2 regions of the Priestia megaterium genome follow, and region 1 is predicted to be linked to the other one. Evidence: riboswitches for the same ligand, from Rfam matches in the RefSeq annotation. Region 1 holds a riboswitch; the other holds the start of a gene.
The links. Region 1 has a riboswitch for cobalamin ahead of CEQ83_RS23735 (ribonucleoside-diphosphate reductase subunit alpha). Riboswitches for the same ligand answer to the same signal wherever they lie in the genome.
Positions count from the first base shown of each region.

Region 2: another riboswitch for cobalamin. It lies ahead of CEQ83_RS12875 ((2Fe-2S) ferredoxin domain-containing protein); the one in region 1 lies ahead of CEQ83_RS23735 (ribonucleoside-diphosphate reductase subunit alpha).

Region 1 covers NZ_CP023317.1:4,638,349-4,641,870, reverse strand. The annotation lists gene CEQ83_RS23745 (o-succinylbenzoate--CoA ligase) at 1-196, shown strand, start outside; gene menC (o-succinylbenzoate synthase) at 200-1,303, shown strand; cobalamin riboswitch at 1,582-1,767, shown strand; gene CEQ83_RS23735 (ribonucleoside-diphosphate reductase subunit alpha) at 1,901-3,522, shown strand, end outside.
Region 2 covers NZ_CP023317.1:2,558,548-2,562,069, forward strand. The annotation lists gene cobJ (precorrin-3B C(17)-methyltransferase) at 1-1,461, opposite strand, end outside; gene CEQ83_RS12875 ((2Fe-2S) ferredoxin domain-containing protein) at 1,475-1,855, opposite strand; cobalamin riboswitch at 1,957-2,136, opposite strand; cobalamin riboswitch at 2,255-2,433, opposite strand; gene CEQ83_RS27075 (hypothetical protein) at 2,580-2,738, opposite strand; gene CEQ83_RS12880 (M42 family metallopeptidase) at 3,091-3,522, opposite strand, start outside.

The DNA.
Region 1 (3,522 bases):
ATGGGGACAAGTTCCTGCAGCATGCATTGTTATAAACGAAGACGTTTCAGATGAAGAGTTATCTTTACACATTCAACAATTTTTAGCAAAGTACAAACTTCCAAAGTATTTCGTTCGAGTAGAGGAGCTGCCGCGAACGGCCTCTAATAAAATCATACGCCGGAAGCTATCATCGTTCATACAGAAAGGGATTTAATCGATGATTATCAAAAAAGTACATCTTTATAAAATTGACATGAAGCTTCTTTCTCCTTTTTCAACAAGCTATGGTACGGTCCAGGATCGAGAATTGATTTTGCTTGAAGTAGAAGATGAAAAAGGATTTACAGGATGGGGAGAAGTCGTTGCTTTTTCATCTCCTTGGTATACGGAAGAAACGATTCAGACATGTTTTCATATGTTAGACGATTTTTTAATTCCTTCGCTTCTTCACCAGCAGCTTCAAAAACCAGAGGATGTTCAAAAGTTATTCAAACCTCTAAAGCGGAACAACATGGCTAAAGCAGCTTTGGACTGTGCTGTATGGGATTTGTATGCAAAGCGCCAAAATAAGCCCTTAGCTGAAGTAATTGGCGGAATAAGGCCTGCTGTAGAAGCTGGAGTGGTAGTTGGCTTAAATGATATTTCCATCATGAAAGAACAAATAAAGACTTATATGAAAGATGGTTATAAGCGCTTTAAAGTGAAAATTAAGCCAGGCGCTGACTATGAGCTACTGAAACAAATTCGAGATGAATTTCCAAGCATTCCTCTTATGGCTGATGCCAATTCAGCCTATACGTTAAGCGATAGTGATTCATTGAAAAAACTAGATGAATTGAATTTAATGATGATCGAACAGCCGTTAAGTTCGGATGATATCCTTGATCATCGATTATTACAAAAGCAAATGAAGACGCCGATTTGCTTAGATGAAAGTATTGTGAGCTATGAAGATGCACGTCATGCAATCGAACAAAAAAGCTGCAAGATTATCAATGTGAAAATCGGTCGAGTTGGCGGAATGTCTGTAGCAAAAAAAATTCATGATTTATGCGCCCTACACGGTGTAAGGCTTTGGGTTGGCGGAATGTTAGAAGCCGGGATTTCACGAGCTCATAACATCGCCCTTGCCACACTGCCTTCTTTCACGATACCAGGTGACATTTCTGCGTCGTCTCGCTATTGGGAAAAAGATATTATTAAGCCCGAAGTAGAGGTAGAAGCCGGAGTAATAAAGGTGAAGGAAAAACCGGGGATAGGATACGATATTGATAAAAAGTTTATCAAAACAATCACAGCATTTGAAAAAGAATACAAATAATTAAAAACCGTTTTTTATGAAAAACGGTTTTTTTATTGATGTTGGCAATGTTTAGTAGAAAAATAGGACAAATTTTTTAAAAAGAGCACATTGTTCCATCAAGCGTGTCAAAACATGTTATGATGGAGTAGTTTGATGAAAAAAGTCGAAGGATTTTATCGTAAAAAACAAAATTATTTTTGAAAATAGGTTGATAGTTTTCTAAGTTGTCCTATATAATGTGTTTATAACATAACACAATATGTTGTTTGTTAAACAATAATAAAATACTATATTTTGTGTTTTCCAGTGAAAAAGGTGTCTGATAAAAAGACTTAAAAGGGAATTTGGTGAAAATCCAAAGCTGTCCCCGCAACTGTGAATGCTGATGAAATAAGGAGATCCACTGTGAGTAAACATCATGGGAAGGCCTTAAAGTAAAAAGAAGCATAAGTCAGGAGACCTGCCTTTTTTATGTCGTTTTATCTTCTTCGGGAGGTGAGAGGGTAGAGCGAGGATTGAGAAAAGACTTAGTGTCTTCTTCTATCTTCGTTCTATTCGCTCACCGAGGTACGGTGAGCGATTTTTTATTTTGAAGTGAAGAGAGGAGCCATATTTATGGTGAATACATTAAAGCCTACAATTCTACATGAATTAACTGCATATATTGAACGTTTAAAAAAAGAATTTACGCAACTTGATTTTTCTTTGTATGAGGAAAAGGTTATTCAAACTGTTACAGTAAAGGAAAATATGACGGACGAAAAGGTTGCAAACGTACTAATTTTGGCAGCCCTAGAGCGTATTTCAATGGAAGAACCAGATTGGACGTACGTGGCGGCAGACGTCTACTTAAACGAACTATATCGAAAAGCAGCGGACAACCGAGGTTATGATAAAAAAGAGAAGTACGGTTCGTTTTATCAGCTTATTCAAGAACTAACAAAAATCGGCATTTATAATAAACAGCTATTAAAAACATATACAGAAGAAGAAATTAATGAAATTGCTTCAGTCATTATTCCTGAACGCGATCGTTTATTTACATACATTGGATTGCTGACATTAGCAGATCGCTATTTAGCGACATCACATGATAAGCGTGTATACGAATTACCGCAAGAACGTTTTCTTATCATTGCTATGACGCTGATGTCTCAAGAAAAGAAAGAAAATCGAACAGCATTAGTAAAAGAAGCGTACTGGGCGCTTTCTAGTCTATATATGACGGTTGCCACACCAACACTCTCAAACGCAGGAAAGAGCTACGGACAGCTATCTAGCTGCTTTATTGATACGATTGATGACAGCTTACGCGGTATTTATGATAGCAATACAGATTTGGCCACGCTTAGTAAAAATGGAGGCGGAATTGGTGTCTACCTCGGTCATATTAGAAGCCGAGGAAGTGATATAAAAGGTTTTAAAGGCGTATCATCAGGAACAATTCCATGGATGAAACAGCTAAATAATACGGCTGTAAGTGTCGATCAGCTAGGTCAACGACAAGGAGCTATTGCTGTATATTTAGATGTTTGGCATAAAGACATTTTTTCATTCTTAGACGCGCGTTTGAACAATGGTGATGAACGCCAGCGCACGCATGATTTATTCACTGGCGTATGTTTGCCAGATTTGTTTATGGAAAAAGTAGAAGCACGTGAAGACTGGCACTTATTCGATCCTCACGAAGTTCGTACGCTGATGGGCTACTCGTTAGAAGATTTTTATGATGAAGAAGAAGGCAGCGGTTCGTTCCGCACTCGTTACGCTGAGTGTGTAAACAATGAACAGCTTTCAAGAGAAACAGTGCCTGCTATTGAGATCTTCAAGCGCATTATGCTTTCGCAGCTTGAAACCGGAACTCCTTATATGTTCTATCGTGATACGGTTAACCGAGCTAATCAAAACCGACACGCGGGCATGATTTACTGCAGTAACTTATGTACAGAAATCACGCAAAACCAAAGTACAACGGTCGTAACAGAGGAAATTACGGAAGACGGAAAAATTATTATTACAAAGAATCCGGGCGATTTTGTTGTATGTAATCTTTCTTCTATTAACTTAGCGAGAGCCGTAACTGAAGATGTACTTGAACGTTTAATTCCAATTCAAGTACGCATGCTTGATAATGTTATTGAGTTAAATGATTTGCCGGTACTTCAAGCAAAGCTAACGAATCAAAAGTACCGCGCAGTAGGGCTTGGCACATTTGGCTGGAACCATTTGCTTGCCTT
Region 2 (3,522 bases), 2.1 Mb from region 1:
GTCATCGGGCGCTATGCCTTCCGCCACAATTTGACCTGAATGGGCGTTTCGTCCAACCGTTTTAGCCCCTAAAAATAAGTCAAACGCACCTTTTCTGTAGACAATGCCGATATCTTCTTGAACAGCACCGTAACAGGCCATACCGCATCCATTAATACCAAGCTTCAGCTCTTTTGGCATGTCCATTCCACCGAGACGCTTTTGTAATTGTTCCGTATGCGGGATGGCGTCACTTTTTTCTCCATCACAAAAATCACACGCTTTAATTGTAAACACGTCTCCGACTGGAGATAGTAAAAAGGAAGCTGATTGGAGCTTTTTAATAATCACATCTGGCTGAGCCGTTGGAATTTGCAGTTTGATTTGATGGTCAGGCGTATACTCCATCGTACCTTTTTCACCAACAACTTCTGCTAGTGTTGTCATTTGAACGGGCGTAAACTTCTTATTTGCAAGCCCTGGACTAACTGCCACTTCAAAAATAGACTCAATTGGCTGGTGTACGACCGGTGAAGTAGTTTCACCTAAAATTGCTTGAAGCGCTTCTTCTGCCAGAGCTCGTGAAGCTGCTTTTTCTTCTTTTGTGTTCTGAACATCTTCAATAGCTGAAGCCGTTTGCTTTACAGTCTCCTCTTGATCAAGAGCCCATGGTTCTGCTTCTTTTCGAAGTCGCTGATGCGGTCTTAGCGGCTGCTCTGTTTGGTTGAGGGTATATTTACGCTGATACCCGCGCGGTGTAATCATTAAGTCATCGTAAAAGAACGTAGATGAATTTCCGACAACAACGGTAGTCAGCATGCCTATTTCATGATTTAACATGTCTTTTAAATTGGTCATTACCACTTCTTCACGGTCACGATAAGCGCTTTTCACAAGACCAACAGGCGTATCGGGGGAACGGTATTTTAATAAAATCCTTTGCGCTTCCACAATTTGTCTTGTGCGTCTTCCGCTTTTCGGATTATAAAAAGCTACTACAAAATCTGCTTGTGCAGCTGCTTCGATTCGTTTTTCGATTAACTCCCAAGGCGTAAGGTGGTCACTTAAACTAATCGTACAGGCATCATGCATCACGGGCGCCCCAAGGAGGGATGCGCATGAATTAATAGCCGAAATGCCAGGAATCACTTCCAGCTCTACGCCCGTTTCTTTTTTCCATCCTTTTTCAATCAACACTTCATACACAAGGCCGGCCATTCCGTATACTCCTGCATCTCCGCTTGAAATGACCGCCACGGTTTTTCCCGCTTCAGCTTGCTTTACGGCTTCTTGTGCACGGCTTACTTCTTCGGTCATTCCTGTACTAATAATTTGCTGATTCGTTAATAGTCCTTGAATTAATTCCACATAGGTTTTATAACCAATGATCATATCACTTTCTTGAATGGCTTCTCTTGCTCGCTGTGTAATATGTTCAAAGCTTCCTGGGCCGAATCCAATAACTAACAGTTTACCTTTCATGCTAGCTCCTCCTTTATGCGTTACTTTTTACTTTGTCAATTCCTTCTATGGAGTCACTCTTTTCCGGAGAAACAAAACCGTTTTGATCATATTCATAAATAAGTGATTCCTTTATACTGCAGCCTCCTGCTAAATGTTCTTCAACAATTCGATGAGCTACGTTTTCAGTGACCTGCTTGTACCAATCTCCTGAAGGGTACACGATAGCTACAGGAGCATCTTTGCATCTTCCGTTACAGCGCGTACGGGTTGTGTGAACCGCTTCATCTAGATTCAGTTCAGTCACTTTATTTCGAATAGCTTGAGTGGCTTCTTCTCCACCTTTTCTCATACAGCTGCTTCCATTACAAATCAATACGTGATGTTTTGTTCCATTTAAGTTCCACGTCGTCACACTTATTCGCTCCTTTACTAAAAAAACGCCTCTATCAATGATAGAGGCGCAGAAAAATTCAAACTAAGTTTTTGCACTTCCACCTATATCCCGTAGGGTAAGCTTCGCATTAGAAAAAGGCTGGTTTCCTGACTTCGATTCATCACTTGATTGCGCCTTCCCGAATACAGTGGCATATGCAATCAGCTCCTCTTCACAGTGGCGGGTACCGCGCTGGCTTCACACCAGACTTCCCATTTAACGCAATGTGAACATTGCGCACCTTTTTTGCACGATATGTAGTTTTGTGCTACGAGAAAAACCCGCTTCGCTAATATGCGAGCGGGTAAAACGTCAGAATAAAAGTGTACACGAATGCCACTTTAAGCCAACGTTTCCCTTCCCGCTCCCCGGAGAAATAGAAACTTCACAATAAAGACAGGTCTCCTGACTTGTGTATCATTCTACTTGAGAACCTTCCCGTGATTTTTCCACAGTGGTTATACTCGTTCGTCCACACTTACAGTTGCGGGGGCAGTACTGGTCTTTCACCAGTTTCCCTATTAAGCCTTCTTGGCATCTTTACTGTTGCTGTTTGATATATATGAACCTTTTAAACTATCAGAATAATAGAAGTAACTACCATATCATAGCGTACATTTTTTTTTATTTCAACTCTATTCTTTTCGTAAGATACAAGAAGCTATGAAAAAACAAGAGCATAAAGTCAGCTCTTGTTTTTTCATTATATAGCTACTAATGTTAAATGAGGATCATTATAATACACGACTTCTGAAAGAACTTTACAGCCATTTGTTTTTGCAAAAGCTTCTCTCGCCTGCGTTTCAGTTTCAAATTCAAACATTTTCATTTCTTTTCCAGCATATACCGTCAGTACCCACATGAAAAGATTCGCCTCCGATTATTGTAGTGATCGCTATATCCACATTATGACGAAACCATATCCTTTTGAAAACCCATTCTACAAAACTTGTCACAAGAAACTTTTAAAAATTTAAAAACATTTTAACTTCTGTAAATGAACAAAATGTACAAAAGGTTTAAGCCGTATTATACCTCTTTAAAAAAGGTGCTTTTTTTACCAACTGTTGCTTCACCAGTAAAAAAATATATAGTATTTATTAAAAAAAGAAGCCGGACAGCCGGCTTCTTTTTTAGGAAAGGAAAGTACAGACATCACAGTCCCGTACTGCTCTTTGTTTTGCATAAAAATACACTAATTAAATATTCCTTTCTTAAAGCAGAACCATGTTCGATTGCACATAGTGGTAAAGAAGCTTGTACGTATGGTTTAATGAATCTTGATGCGTTCTCTCAAACGCATGAGAAGAATCAATTCCTGGACCAATTAAGCCGTGTACGATGTCATGCCCGGCACGAATAGCAGCAGAAGCATCTGATCCGTAAAACGGATAAATATCTAATTTGTACTGAATATCATGCTGCTTAGCTAGCTCCACCAAATGCTTTCTCAAACCGTAATGATATGGGCCGCTTGAATCTTTTACACAAATAGACACGGTGTATTCATCAGTAGATTGTCCATCTCCCATGGCACCCATATCAACCGCTAAGTATTCTACCGTTTGAGGCGTAATATTAGAATTTCCTCCGTATCCAATTTCTTCATTATTTGAAATAAGAAAGTGCGTAGTGTATGGCAGTTC